One region of the Devosia sp. XGJD_8 genome, then DNA from elsewhere that is predicted to be linked to it. Evidence: riboswitches for the same ligand, from Rfam matches in the RefSeq annotation. Region 1 holds a riboswitch; the other holds the start of a gene.
What was found. A riboswitch is a leader RNA that binds a small molecule or an ion and turns the genes downstream of it on or off. The one in region 1 is predicted to bind thiamine pyrophosphate.
Positions count from the first base shown of each region.

Region 2: linked by a shared signal. The riboswitch ahead of thiB (thiamine ABC transporter substrate binding subunit) and the one ahead of ACLI1C_RS03115 (YkoF family thiamine/hydroxymethylpyrimidine-binding protein) in region 1 are both predicted to bind thiamine pyrophosphate.

Region 1 is NZ_JBKJHF010000001.1:678,173-685,357, reverse strand. It holds gene pcaG (protocatechuate 3,4-dioxygenase subunit alpha) at 1-255, opposite strand, end outside; gene pcaH (protocatechuate 3,4-dioxygenase subunit beta) at 255-1,001, opposite strand; gene pcaC (4-carboxymuconolactone decarboxylase) at 998-1,384, opposite strand; gene pcaD (3-oxoadipate enol-lactonase) at 1,377-2,171, opposite strand; gene pcaQ (pca operon transcription factor PcaQ) at 2,327-3,250, shown strand; gene ACLI1C_RS03125 (D-amino acid dehydrogenase) at 3,257-4,507, opposite strand; gene ACLI1C_RS03120 (Lrp/AsnC family transcriptional regulator) at 4,724-5,191, shown strand; TPP riboswitch at 5,235-5,348, shown strand; gene ACLI1C_RS03115 (YkoF family thiamine/hydroxymethylpyrimidine-binding protein) at 5,339-5,947, shown strand; gene ACLI1C_RS03110 (ABC transporter permease) at 5,982-6,779, shown strand; gene ACLI1C_RS03105 (ABC transporter ATP-binding protein) at 6,776-7,185, shown strand, end outside.
Region 2 is NZ_JBKJHF010000002.1:577,462-584,646, forward strand. It holds gene ACLI1C_RS18305 (ATP-binding cassette domain-containing protein) at 1-436, opposite strand, end outside; gene ACLI1C_RS18310 (hypothetical protein) at 423-2,015, opposite strand; gene thiB (thiamine ABC transporter substrate binding subunit) at 2,185-3,192, opposite strand; TPP riboswitch at 3,261-3,359, opposite strand; gene ACLI1C_RS18320 (thiamine diphosphokinase) at 3,422-4,084, shown strand; gene rpoH (RNA polymerase sigma factor RpoH) at 4,609-5,478, opposite strand; gene ACLI1C_RS18330 (RluA family pseudouridine synthase) at 5,686-6,714, opposite strand; gene ACLI1C_RS18335 (DUF6476 family protein) at 6,713-7,063, shown strand; gene ACLI1C_RS18340 (hypothetical protein) at 7,092-7,185, opposite strand, start outside.

The DNA.
Region 1 (7,185 bases):
CGCGGCGTAACTGCCGGCGGCATCGGCCTGCCAGCATTCGACCACAGCGTCGGTCACGGGGGAGCCGGCGCCATCGAGAATGCGTCCGCTGACAACGATGCGCTCGCCCTGTGTCTGGGGCGTCAGCATGCTTGTGCCGGGGTCGGCGTCGTAGATACCCTTGATGTCGCAGAAATTCGGCGTCAGTCCGATATGCACGTAGGGCCCCGCGGTCTGCGAGGGGGTCTCCTTGAGGGTTGGCACAGGGTGCAACATCAGTTTCCCTCCAGCTTGTTTTCGAACATGGTCGAACGCCGACCGCGCAGCACGATATCGAAGCGATAGGCCAAGGCATCCATCGGCGTCGTATTGTGCCGGTCCAGCCGGGCCACCAATTGGTCGATGGCCGCCTTGTCGGCGATGCTGCCGACGATCGGGCACTGCCAGATCATCGGGTCGCCTTCGAAGTACATCTGGGTAATAAGCCGCTGCGCGAAGGCATGGCCGAAGATCGAGAAGTGGATATGGGCCGGCCGCCAGTCATTGCCGCCATTGGGCCAAGGATAGGCGCCCGGCTTGACGGTGCGGAAGGAATAGAAGCCATTCTCGTCGGTGACGGCCCGACCGCAGCCGCCAAAATTGGGGTCGAGCGGCGCGAGATAGGCTTCGCGCTTGTGTCGATAGCGCCCGCCGGCATTGGCCTGCCAGAATTCCACCAGCGTATTGGGCACTGGGCGAGCGTTTTCATCCAGCACCTGGCCGTAGACGATCAGACGCTGGCCAATGGCCTCTCTGCCATCCTGGCTGTAGTTGCGAATCAGGTCGTTATCGAGGGGATTGATGCTGGAATGGCCAAAGGTCGGCCCCGTCAGTTCCGAGGCCGTCGGGCCGAGTGACAGCAGGGCATGGCGGGGTGCGCGGAAGGTCGTGCTCTTGTAGCCCGGCGTATTGGCGGGCGGGTGCCAGGCGCGGTCGCGGGGGTAAAGCGCACCATCAGCGCCGGGTAGGATGATGCCGCTCATTTGCTGTCCTCGCGTTTTGCCAGTTCTTCCTTGGCAACCTTGAATGCCCGGTTCGCTGCGGGCACACCGGCATAGACCGCAACATGCAGCAGCGCCTCCTTGATGTCGTCGGGCGAGCAACCAGTATTGGCTGTCGCACGGACATGCATGGCGACCTCCTCGTCGTGGCCGAGGGCCGCCAACAGGGCGATCGTCAGCATCGAGCGCTCGCGCTTGCTGAGCCCGGGACGCGACCATACCGAGCCCCAGGCACCTTCGGTAATGAAGGTCTGGAAGTCGTCGTCCAAAGCCGTGATGCGTGCCGTGGCGCGATCGACATGGCTGTCGCCAAGCACGGAGCGCCGCGTCGTCATGCCCCGTTCGAAAAGTTCTGCGTTAGCCATGGCCAACCTCGCTCAAAAATCGCGTCATCAGTGCCGCCAATGCCTGGGGTTGCTCAATCGAAGGAATATGTCCGGAGCCCGCAATGACCTCGAAATGTGCGCCGGGAATGCGGGCCGCCGCATCGCGCACCAGGTCGACGGGCGTCGACAGATCCTGGTCGCCAACAACGACGAGCGTGGGCACGGCGATGGCGTCAATCGCATCGCGCAGGTCGGCATCGCGCAGGGCTGCGCAAGTGCCGGCATAGCCCTGGACAGGCATGCGCTCGAACATGTTCTGCCAGCCAGCCAGCTCGTCCGCTCGGTCGCGACGGAATGCTTCGGTGAACCAGCGAACCATAACGGCTCCGGCAATCGAGGCCATGCCATCGCGGCGCACGGCTTCCATCCTGCCATTCCACATGGCGTCGTCGCCAACTTTGGGTGCAGTGTCGCAGAGGATCAGCCCGGCCAGCCGTTCCGGGTAGCGGAGCGCAAAGCTCTGTCCGATGAGCCCACCGACCGAGATGCCCGCCAGTGCCAGTCGATCCATGCCGAGATGGTCAAACAGGCCGGCAAGATCGTCGACATGATCGTCAATCGTATAGTCGCCCCCGGGCGCGTCGCTGAGACCGTGGCCGCGCTTGTCGTAGGACAGGATGCGATAGCGCCCCTCCAACAGGGCAATCACCGCGTCCCAGATACGTGCGTCGGTGCCCAGGGAGTTGGACAGCGCCAGCACGGGCGCGCCAACAGGTCCCTGCAGGCGATAGTGCAGCAGTACGTCGTTGATCCGGGCAAAAGCCATTATTCCCCTCGCTTCGGGAGGATTAAAGGCGGTGACGGGGAGCAAGTAAAATGATTAGTTCGGACCAGAGGATAACCCCCGGATTATAGTTCGATCGGCTACTGGACGATTTTCGGGCGGAATGCGGCCAACCCATAACTGGAGGCACTGAGAACATGGCGAAGCGTGCCATCGATCCGCGTATCAAACTGCGCCATCTGAGCTGCTTTCTGGAGGTGGCGCGTCTCAAAAGCGTGGTCAATGCCGCAGACGCACTCAATATCAGCCAGCCCGCCGCCTCCAAGACCATTCATGAGCTGGAAGAGCTGCTGGGCGCTCCACTGTTCGACCGGAGCCGACGCAGTCTGTTTCTGACGCCTTTCGGGGAGGTGTTCTATCGCTATGCGGGTACAAGCCTTGCAGCGCTGCGACAGGGGATTGATGCCGCTCGCGGCTCGCATGAGGCGACAGTGGTCAAGGTGGGAGCCCTGCCGACAGTGTCGGCGCGCATCCTGCCCGGCGCGGTCCGCCAATTCACCAGCGACGATCCCGGTGCCCGCACGCGCATCATAACGGGCCCGAACGCCTACCTGCTGTCCCTGCTTCGCACGGGCGATGTCGACCTGGTGATCGGTCGCATGGCAGAGCCCGAGGCCATGCTCGGCTTTTCCTTCGAACACCTCTACTCCGAACGCGTCGTCATGGTGGTGCGTCCCGACCATCCACTACTGGCAGAACGCCAGTTCAACCTGGGCATGATCGAGCCTTACCAGACGTTGATGCCGACGCCGGACTCGGTGATCCGCAGGCTGGTGGACCGCATGCTCCTGTCCCATGGCGTGACCAATCTGCGCGACGAAGTGGAGACCGTCTCCAACGCCTTCGGACGCTCCTATATCCGGCAGACCGACGCCGTCTGGCTGATTTCGGAGGGCGTGGTGGCAGAGGATATCGCCGATGGTCGTCTGGCGCTGCTGCCCGTCGATACGGACGAAACGGTGGGACCGGTGGGCCTGACCACCCGCACCGACACGACACAGACGCTGGCGGCGCTGAGCCTGATGCAGGCTGCCCGTGACGTCGCCGCGCGCCTGCGCTGACCCGCCTCAGTAGCGCGTGTGGTCGAGGTCGGAAATGTCGATATCCGGCTTCGCACCCGATACGAGATCGGCAATGATCCGTGCCGAGCCGCAGGCCATGGTCCAGCCCAGCGTCCCGTGTCCGCTGTTGATGAAAAGGTTGCTCAGCCTGGAGGCGCCAATGATCGGCGTGCCGTCGGGCGTCATTGGACGCAGGCCGGTCCAGTAGCTGGCGCTTTTGGTGTCGCCCGCGCCGGGAAAGAGCTCGTTCACGCAATGGGCCAGCGTCGCTCGCCGGCGCGGTGGCAGGTCGCTGTTATAGCCGGACAATTCCGCCATGCCCCCGACGCGAATGCGGTCGCCCAGCCGGGTTACCGCGATCTTGTAGGTCTCATCGAGCACGGTGGAAACCGGCGCCACGCTGCCGTCGCTGATCGGCGCGGTGATCGAGTAACCCTTGACCGGATAGATCGGCAGATCAATGCCGACCTGCCGGGCCAGCAGCGGACTGAAACTGCCGAGCGCCAGCACGTAGCGATCGCCCGTGATGGTGCCAGCGCTGGTGCGCAGCCCGGTCACTACGTCACCCGAAACATCAAAACCTTCGATGCTTGTACCGTAGCGGAACACCACTCCCAGATCGGCAGCCATGGCCGCCAGGCGGGTGGTGAAGATGTGGCAGTCACCAGTTTCGTCACCGGGCAGGCGCAGCCCGCCTGCGATATTGGCCTCAGATCCGGCCAGGCCCGGTTCGGCGGCAATGCAGCCGGCCCGATCCAGCGCCTCATAGGTCACGCCATATTGCTCGAGCACCTCGATGTCCTTGTGGGCGCCGTCCACCTGCTTTTGCGTACGAAACAGCTGCAGCGTTCCCTGGCTACGCTCGTCATAGGCGATGCCCGTTTCGGCACGGAGGGCCTTGAGCACATCCCGGCTGTATTCGGCAACGCGAACCATCCGCGCCTTGTTGATAGCGTAGCGCGATGCTGTGCAATTGGTCAGCATCTGCAGCACCCAGCGGACCAGATAAGGATCCGGCAGCGGACGCACGATCAGCGGGGGATGCCGCATCATCAGCCATTTGACGGCTTTTTGCGGAATGCCCGGCCCGGCCCAGGGCGACGCATAGCCGGGTGAGATTTCGCCGGCATTGGCAAAGCTGGTTTCCAGCGCCACGCCCGGCTGCCGCTCGATCACCTCCACCTCATGGCCTGCCTTTGCCAGGTAGTAGGCCGAGGTGACGCCAATGACACCGCCGCCAAGGATGATGATCTTCATGCTGCTGCCTCCGGCTGGCTGACATGCTGGCGGCGGGACGGTCGGGCCGGTCCCGGCGAACCGTGATGAGGTCCGGTAAACATGCCCGTGTCGCCGCCTGCGCTCAATCAGACGACCATATCGAACAATCGGCGGAATTTTCTCTCCATTTTTGCACGAAAATTGCTATGAGAACGTCCTGTCGCAATAATATTTCAAGTTTCGGAACGAAGCTGCATGCACCTCGATGCGATCGATACGAAGTTGCTGGCTCTGTTGCGCAGTGACGGCCGCATGAGCAATGCAAAGCTCGCCCAATCGGTGGGGTTGTCGCCCTCCGCCTGCCTGCGCCGGTTGCATGCCCTGGAGGAAAGCGGGGTCATTCGCGGCTATGCTGCCATCATAGCGACGGACAGCAGCGAGCCCGCCACTGTCGTCATCGTGCAAATTTCACTGGAGCGGCAGACCGACGACCTGCTGCGGAGCTTCGAGGCCGCCGTAAGGCGATGCCCCGAGGTCCGTGAATGCTACCTGATGGGTGGGATGACCGACTATCTGCTGCGGCTGGAAGCCAAGAGCATGGCTGACTATGAGCGACTGCACACCGAGGTGCTGTCCCGCCTGCCCGGGGTCTCCCGCATTCAATCCAGCTTTGCGATCCGCAATGTCATGGCCCATGCCGTACCGACCAAGGCGCGTCGATAGGCAAATAGGGGCTTGCCAGACAGATCCCGATCTATATGTTCGCAGCCATCCACAGGGGTGCTCCGTATTGCCGGGGCTGAGACGCGGGCGACATGCCTTCAAACCCTATTAGCTGATCTGGGTAATACCAGCGGAGCGAGGCGGGCGATGTTTTCTGGCGCACAGATTTCCCTTTACCCAATGACCGGCGATTTCGTCGGCGTCATCACGGGCGCATTGGGCGCGCTCGACCCCTACCGAAACCAGCTGCGGATCGAGACCGACGACATCTCGACGCTCCTGGTGGGCCCACCCGATACCCTGTTCCCGGCCATGCGCGACCTGTTTGTGGCAGCGGCGGGTGGGGGTGCACATTGCGTGCTCTCGGCCACCATCTCCCGCGGGTGTCCCGGCGAGCCGGACGATGCGATCTGCGCTTCGGTTCGCTTCGATGGACCGCGAGAGAACCTGGAGCAACGCAAGGCAGAGTCGCTGGCATCCGTTGCGGCGGCCATCAATACCGGGACGCCGATTGCGGCGCAGTTCTCGCTCTATGTGATGGGCACCGACGATCACATGGACGAAATTTACGGCTGTATCGACTTTCTCAAGCAGTCCGGCGTGTTCGACCGCGCCAAGAACTTCTGCACAAGGCTGGCAGGCGACGCCGCACCAGTGTTCGCCGCACTCGAAGCGGCCTTCTGCCAGTTCGGACCCCCGGCCGGCCATGTCACCATCGACCTGACGGTATCCGCGAACAGCCCGACGCCGCGCTAGGCCGCGTCTGTCTCCGTCTTTCGCAGGTACCGACATGTCCATCGTCAAATTATCCATGCGGCTTGTCACGTCCGCACTGTTGCGAGCCGCTCCGGCCGCGCTGGCGCTCGGCGCAGTGGTGCTGGCCTGGGAAGTCTATGCACTGTTCTCCGGTATCTCACCGACGACGCTGCCCGCGCCGTCTCGGGTTGTAACGCAGGCCTGGGAACACCGGCTGGCGCTGCTCGACAATATGTTGCCAACTCTGGCCGCGACGACCCTTGGCTTTGTCTATTCGCTACTGGCGGCCTTCGCCTTCTCCGTGCTGGTGGACTTCATCCCACCCATTCGGCGGGGCCTGTTCCCGGTGTTGATCATCAGCCAGACACTGCCGCTGGTCGCCATTGCCCCGCTGGTCGTGCTCTGGTTCGGTTTCGGACTGGGGCCCAAAATCGGGCTGGTCGCGCTGGTCACGTTCTTCCCGATGCTGGTGGCGCTGGTTCAGGGCTATGCGGCTACCGACCGGGATATCGAAGCGCTGCTGGCTTCGATGGGGGCGGGGCGGCTGCGCGTTTTCCTGCTGGCGCGACTGCCCTCCTCCCTGCCCTATTTCTTTGCCGGCATCCGTATCTCGATCACCTATGCGGTGGTCGGGGCGATCTTCGCCGAATATGCCGGCGCAGCCAAAGGGCTGGGGATCTACATCCTCAACGCCAAGAACAATTTCCGGCCGGATCTGGTGTTGGCTGCCGTCTTGGTGAGTTCTGCCCTGACGTTGATGCTGTTCGGCATCGTCGTGCTGGTCCAGCGCCTCGTCATGCCGTGGGATCGCCTCGAGAGGCGTTCGCCATGACCGGGTACAGGCTGCAGCTCCGCAATCTACGCAAACGCTTCGGTGACCTGGACGTGCTGGGAGACATTTCGCTGACGGTACGCCGGGGCGAGTTCGTTTCGCTTCTCGGACCGTCCGGCGCCGGTAAGTCGACGCTCTTCAAAATCCTGACTGGCGCAACCGAAGCCGATGCCGGAACGATCCGCTTCAACGGCCAGCCGCTGACGACGCGACCCAGCCCCTTTGCCTTCATGCCGCAGCATGATGCGCTGATGCCGTGGCGGCGGGTCCTCGACAACACGACGCTAGGCCTGGAGGTGCAGGGACTGGCACGCGCCGCTGCCCGCAAACGCGTCCAGCCACTCTTCGCCGAGTTCGGCCTTGCGGGGTTTGAACAGCACTATCCGGCGCAGTTGTCGGGCGGCAT
Region 2 (7,185 bases), on a different contig from region 1:
GCAGGGTTCGGGCGAGGGCGACACGCTGCTTCTGCCCACCCGACAGCGTCGCGGCCTGCTGATCGCCAAGGCCTTCAAGACCGACTTCGGCGAGCGCATCGGCCACGCGCTGAAGGGCCTGTGCCTTGTCAGTGCGCGAAGGCAGACCCAAGGCAATGTTCCGGGTGGTGCTCAAATGATCGAACAGGCTTTCCGACTGCAGAAGAAGGGAGACCGGCCGCGCCTCGGGCGGCAATGGCAGCAGGTCCTGACCATCCAGTGTCACCTTCCCGCTGGTGGGCTCGAGGAAGCCGGCCAAAAGGTCGAGCAGGGTGGACTTGCCGGAACCGCTGACGCCTGAAATGGCGGTGATCTCGCCGGCATCAGCCTCGAACGAGAAGACATAGGGCGTCGCCTGGCCGGGATGGGCGAAGGTCAGGTTCTCAACGCGCAGCATTGGCGATCCTTTCAACGAGCCGGGGCAGGCCGATAAAGGCGATGATGGTGCCGATCAGCAGGATGGCGGCAATGGCCGAGGCATCATTGCTGCGGTAGGAGCCCAGGGCGCGAAACATCATCAGCGGCAGGGTCTGGAAATCCTGGGTGCCGAATAGCGCGATGACGCCCAGGTCACCCAGCGAGAAACAGAATGCCAGAGCCAGCATGACGCCGATATCGCGACCCAGAAGAGGATATTCAACGGCAGCGAACTGACGCCAGCCGGACAGGCCAAGCGAGCGGATCAGCTTGCCCCGACTGCGGGCAATGGCTTCGAGCGGCGGGCCAAGCGTGGCCATGGCGAAGGGCAGCGCGAGGAGGCTATTGGCCAGGATAACGACGAAGGGCGCGGCCGTGGCGGGGGCGATGCCGAGTTGGCGCACCAGGAGGAAGAAGCCGAGCGAGAGGACGACGGCAGGCACGGCCAGATAGGCATAGGCCGGCATGCCCAGCAGGGTGCGCAGCGGACCGTCGGCGGTGGCGCCGCGGCCCATTGCGAGCAGCATGGCCAGCACGAGTGTCAGTATGGCTGAGGCAGCGCCAATCAACAGGCTGCTCGCGGCAGCCCACCAGAAGGCCGGCCGGGCGAGCAGGCTGCCCAGGCCAGAAGCCAGGCCATCGAACAGTACCGACAGCAGCGGCAGCGCGAAGCCGAGGATGCAGAGCGCCAGCACAAGTGCCTGGAGCAGGCGGGCAGGGGCAGCATCGCGCCAGCGCGGCGCGGCCGAAGTGCCCAGACTGGTGGGAATGGGACCCATGGCAGATGCCGCCAGAATGACGGCCGAGCAGACGGCGATCTGGGTGGCGGCCAGACGCACCGCGCCGGCGAGATCGAAATCCTGCCGAACGGCGGCATAGATGGCGACTTCAAGCGTCTGGTTGGCCGGGCCGCCGCCCAGCAGCAGCACGATGGGGAAGCTGGTGAAGGCCAGCAGGAAGATGATGGCCGCAAGGCCGGGCATGGTCCCCCGCAGGGTAGGCCAATCGATGATGGCGAAGCGCTGCCAGGCCGTGAGGCCGAGCGACTGGCCGGTCTTGAGACGGGCGGCGGGAATTGCGTCGAGCCGGGCCAGCAGGATGCGGGCGGCGAAGGCGCCATCAAGGATGACATGGGCGAAGAGGATGCCCGAGAGGCCGAAGGCCGGATTGCCGATGGAGACGCCGAACAGGGCCTCGCTCAACTGGTTGATCCAGCCATTGCGGCCCCAGATGGAGAGAAGGCCGAAGGCGACGACCATGCCGGGGGTGACAATGGCCGAGGCGAAGAGGCCGACCACGAGGTCCCGACCGGGAAAGCGCAGTCGATTGAGCGACCAGGCGAGCGCGGTGCCGACCGCGAGGGAAAGTACGGTGGTCAGGCCGGCCTGGATCGAGGTCATGCGCAGCAGGTGCGGGATGTCGATGCGCGAGGCGTTCCCCTCGGCGCCGGTGGTGGCCGCCAGGATGGCCCAGAGGACGAGGGCAACCAGGGTGGCGATGGCGGCGGCCAGGGTGATGGCAGCCCCGATGCGCAAGGGCCGGTGGGGTAGGGTCAGCATTGATCTCGACCGATCCCCGGGAGGGGCCAAGCCAAGGCATCGTGCCTGGCCGTCACCCCCTCCCAGCCTCCTCTCCTCAAATCGCTCCACTGGAGCGATTTGCCCTGCGGGACGGGTCGGAGCCCATCAAGGGGGAGGTGCTGCTCCGTGCTTGTGGTCACTTCAGTGCCTACTGGACCGCTGCCAGCATTTCGTCGATCCAGGCCTGGCTGTTGGCTTCGATTTCGGCGTCGGTCAGCGTCAGGGTCCTGGCTGGCTGCGGCAGGGTGGCGAAGGCCGGGTCGAGGTCGGCGCCCAGGTCGATGACGGGGAACATCCAATTGGTGGTGGGGATCACCTTCTGGCCCTCGGCGGAGGCGAGGTAGGCGAGGAACTCCCTGGCCAGTTCCTGCTTGTCGGAGGATTTGAGAATGCCGGCCACTTCGGTCTGGGCCAGATGACCCTCTTCGAACAGGGCAGCGTGGATGGTGTCATCGCCTTCAGCGCTGATGTGGTAGGCGGGCGAGGTCGAGTAGCTCAGGGCCATGTCGGCTTCGCCTTCGAGGAAGAGGTTGTAGCTCTCGCTCCATTCGCGGGTGACGGTGAGGATATGCGGCTTGAGGCCGGCCCAGATTTCGGGGGCGCGGTCACCATAGGCGGCGCGGATCCACAGAACGAGGCCGAGGCCCGGCGTGGCCGAGCGCGGGTCCTGCACCACGATCTTGAAGTCGGCGGGCAGGGCGATGAGCTCTTCGAAGGATTTGGGCGGCGTGGTGACGCTGTCGGTGTCGTAGACGAAGGCGAAATGGGCGTAGTCGAAGGGCACGAACTGCGCGTCGGTCCATGGCTCGGGAAGGGTGAGCGCGGCAAGGTCGAGGCTGTGGTCAGCGAAGAGGCCGGTGGCGCGAGCCTCGCCGGCAATGGCTGTATCGAGGCCGACGATGAGGTCGGCTTCGGTCGTTTCGCCCTCGAGCTGGACGCGACGCAGGGCGCCGATGGAGCTGTCGGTGGCGACCCACTCGACGATGCAGCCGCCGCAGATGGCTTCGAAGCCGGCCTTGAGGCCGGGGCCGGGGCCCCATTCGGCAGCGAAGCTGTCATAGGTGTAGATCTTGAGGATCGGCACCTCTTCGGCGAGCGTGGGCGTGGCGAACAGTCCGGTGAGGACCGCAAGCGCCAGACGGGTGAATTTGACCATGGGTCATTCCCTTCAATGGTGTCACGGCCATGAGTGAAGGGGGTGTCAATGGTGAGGGCGGCGAGATGCCCTTGCCATCTCGAGCTTCCTCCGCCAGCATGACCTGGTTCAGGTTCAATGGGTAATTCTCAGCTCCGGAGACTTCCGGAACACCCCAGCGAGACGCCTCACACTTAATGAGAGCTTTGTGACAGTGCAAGACACTTCCGTGCCGGCTGCGGATGCGCCGATGGTCGTATTCGATCGCCCCATTGCCATTGTCGGCGGCGGCGCCGTGGACCCCGCCCTGCTGGTGGAGCTGGCGGCGCGGGGGATCGCCCTGGTGGGCGCCGACGGCGGTGCCGATGCGATCGGCGATGCGGGCCTGCTGCCAGCCGCCATCATCGGGGACCTCGATTCGCTTGCCGACCGCTCGGAATGGGAGGCGCGGAGCCGGGTCATCCATATTGCCGAGCAGCTCACCACCGATTTCCAGAAGTCGCTCTATTCGACCCGGGCGCCGGTGACGCTGGCGCTGGGCATGACCGGCAAGCGGCTCGACCATACGCTGGCGGCGCTGAGCGCGGTGCTCGAATATGCGCCGACCCGCAAGCTGCTGCTGGTGGACGAGGTGGATGTGGCCCTGGCCGTGGTGGGGCCGATCGCCTTCGAGGCAGCGGCGCGGGAGCGGGTATCGATCCATCCGCTGCTGCCAATCCGCTTCATGCGATCGAGGGGGCTGTTCTATCCGATGGATGGGCTGATGCTGGAGCCCGGCGGGCTGATCGGGACCTCCAATGAGGGGACAGGTGGGCGCATCGAGATCGTGCCGGAGGATGAGACGCCCTGGCTGCTGATCCTGGGCAAGGAACGGCTCTGGGACATGATCGAGGCGTGCCAAAGCGCCGCCTGAACGCGGTTATCATTGAAGAGACGGACCCCGAGGCGGCTATCGCCTCTGGAAATTTAAAAACGAGACGTTAGCCGCCTCGGGGCGCCGGTTTTTGGAACAGTCCCGGTTATCGCGCAGCATGATCGCTCGCCATGCTGCGGCCAGGTCTCGAACCTGCGCGAGAGGCAAAGCCCGCGCCCGGCTCACCCCAGCCACTGTTCGCCTGCAGGCCGCCCATGCGGAGTGATGGGGAGATTATGGCATGGGTTTTGGCGAGGGGGATAAGTTGGTGCCGGCCGCCGCACACCCCAGCAATCACGGTCGTCACCCTCGGGCTTGACCCGAGGGGACTGCACTTAACGACGTTCGGCAAGTGAAGAGCCCTCGGGTCAAGCCCGAGGGTGACGATCTGTGGGTGGGGGCCAGGAGCCAAGCCCCTCCCCTCAAAGGGGGAGGGAAGGACGACTGAGGCAGGCGTTGTCCGTTAGACAGACAAAACAAAAAGGCGGGCATTGCTGCCCGCCTTTGTACATTCCTTGCCTGGCTCAGTGGGCCGCGGCGGCTTCCTTGACGGCGTCCTGGACCTTTTCGAAGGCGCGGACCTCGATCTGGCGGATGCGTTCGCGGCTGACGTCATATTGCTGGGCCAGCTCTTCGAGCGTCGCGGGATTATCCTGCAGGCGGCGGGCCTGGAAGATGGCGCGTTCGCGCTCGTTGAGCACGTCCATGGCATTGTTGAGCAGCCCCATGCGCTCGGAAAATTCCTGGCTTTCGCCCAGGCTGGTTTCCTGGCTCGGGGTGTCGTCGACCAGCCAATCCTGCCATTCGGACGAGCCTTCGTCGGCTCGCATCGGCGAGTTCAGCGAGGCGTCACCCGAGAGACGGGCATTCATCGACACCACGTCGTCCTCGGTGACCTTGAGGGTGGTGGCGATCTGCTTGATCTGGTCGGGATGCAGCGCACCGTCTTCCAGCGCGGCGATCTGACCCTTTACCTTGCGCAGGTTGAAGAACAGACGCTTCTGGGCGGCGGTGGTGCCGATCTTGACCAGGCTCCAGCTGCGCAGGACATATTCCTGAATGGCGGCGCGGATCCACCACATGGCGTAGGTGGCCAGGCGGAAGCCCTTTTCGGGCTCGAAGCGCTTGACGGCATGCATCAGGCCGACATTGCCTTCCGAAATCACCTCGGAGATGGGCAGGCCATAGCCGCGATAGCCCATGGCGATCTTGGCCACGAGACGCAGGTGGCTGGTAATCAGCTTCTGTGCGGCACCGGGATCGGCGTGTTCCTTGTAGCGCTTGGCCAGCATGTATTCTTCATCCGGCTCCAGCATGGGAAACTTGCGGATCTCCTGAAGATAGCGGCTCAAGCCCCCTTCGGTGGAGAGGACGGGAAGATTTGTCTGGGCCATATGCGCACCCCTTTCTGGCTCCCCCGCATGACGCGGGCGGACATGAGTCCGCGATGCCCTTTCGGACCATCGTCAGACTACGATGGATATATAGGCGACATTTTGTCTTTTGTAAGAGGTCAACCCTTGCAAACGTCGCTGTCGCCCATGGGTTGCACTATGGGCGACCAACCTTGCGCGAAGATTGCAGTTTGCCCTCAATCTGTTCTAGCGCGCAAAGGCCTTGTCATAGTCCTGCAGGACATCGTCCAGCGCCTGCAGATCGGGCGGGAGTGGCGCCTCGAAGAACAGTTCTTCCTTGGTCACCGGATGCTCGAAGCCCAGTTCGGCGGCGTGGAGGGCCTGCCGGCCGAGCGCCTGGATGGGCGCCGCAACGTCGGGTGGCAGCTTGTTGATCTTGGTGGCATAGCCCGAGGCATAGACGCTGTCGGCCACCAGCGGATGGCCGATATGGGCCATGTGGACGCGGATCTGGTGGGTGCGGCCGGTTTCAAGGTGGCATTGCACGCGGGTAATGTCCCAGCCCGGATCGCCAAAACGCGCCTCGACGAAATAGTGGGTGATCGCTTCGCGGCCATCCTGGCGCACGGTCTGCTTGAGGCGATTGTTCTGGTCGCGGCCGAGCGGAGCGTCGATCGTGCCCTTGGCGGTTTCGGTCGAGCCCCAGACATAGGCGATATAGGCGCGGTGCAGCGGCCCGGTGCGGCCGTGGTCGGCGAACTGGTCGGACAGGTGCCGATGCGCCCGCTCGGTCTTGGCCGCTACCATGACGCCGGACGTGTCGCGATCGAGCCGGTGCACTATGCCGGGGCGCTTGACGCCGCCAATGCCCTGCAGGCTATCGCCACAATGGAAGAGCAGAGCATTGACCAGCGTGCCATCTGGCGAACCGGGAGCGGGGTGGACCACCATGCCGACGGGCTTGTTGATGACGATGAGCTGGTCATCCTCGTAAAGGATGTCGAGCGGGATATTCTCCGGATGCGGTTCGGCGTCTTCTGGGGGTGGGGCAAGAAGGACGATTGTCTCGCCCGCGTTAAGCCGGTATTTGGGCTCGCTGACGGTTGCCCCGTTTATCGTGACGGCGCCGCCCAGGATCAGATCCTTGATGCGGTTGCGGCTGAGCACGGTGTGCACCTTGGCCAGCGAGGCATCCAGCCTGCCGCCGGCCATGTCGGCATCGACAACGACCTCGACTTCGTCGCCCTCAAACTCTTCAGCGGTATTTTCGGCCATGAGCGATCCTTACGAGACTGGGCCAGACGGCCCCAAGGCGGATGCCCCGCTGTCCCCCGAGGCGCTGGCCATGTTCAGCAAGGCGCGCCGGTCGTTCGGGATATCGATCGGCATCCTGTTGCTGGGCTTTATGGCGATTGGCATCGCCCTTGTCTATCGCGTGATGCGCGACGCCCCGCCGCCAGTGGTGGCGGAGGCGGTTGCGCTGCCCGCCGGGGCCGAAGTGGTCTCGGCGCAACTCAGCGAGGGGGCGATCAATGTCACCTATGTGCTGGACGGCGTTACCACGCTGGCGCTGTTCGACCAGACGACGGGCGAGATGACGCGGCAAGTGGTGATCGGGCAGTAGCCCCACCCGGCCTCCTCTACTGGGAGGGCTAGCGGCTCTGAATCTCGCGCAGAGCCGTCATGCGGTCGGAAACCGAGGCGCGGCGGTCGCGGGGTGGCGGATCGATGGGGAGGGCGTCGCTG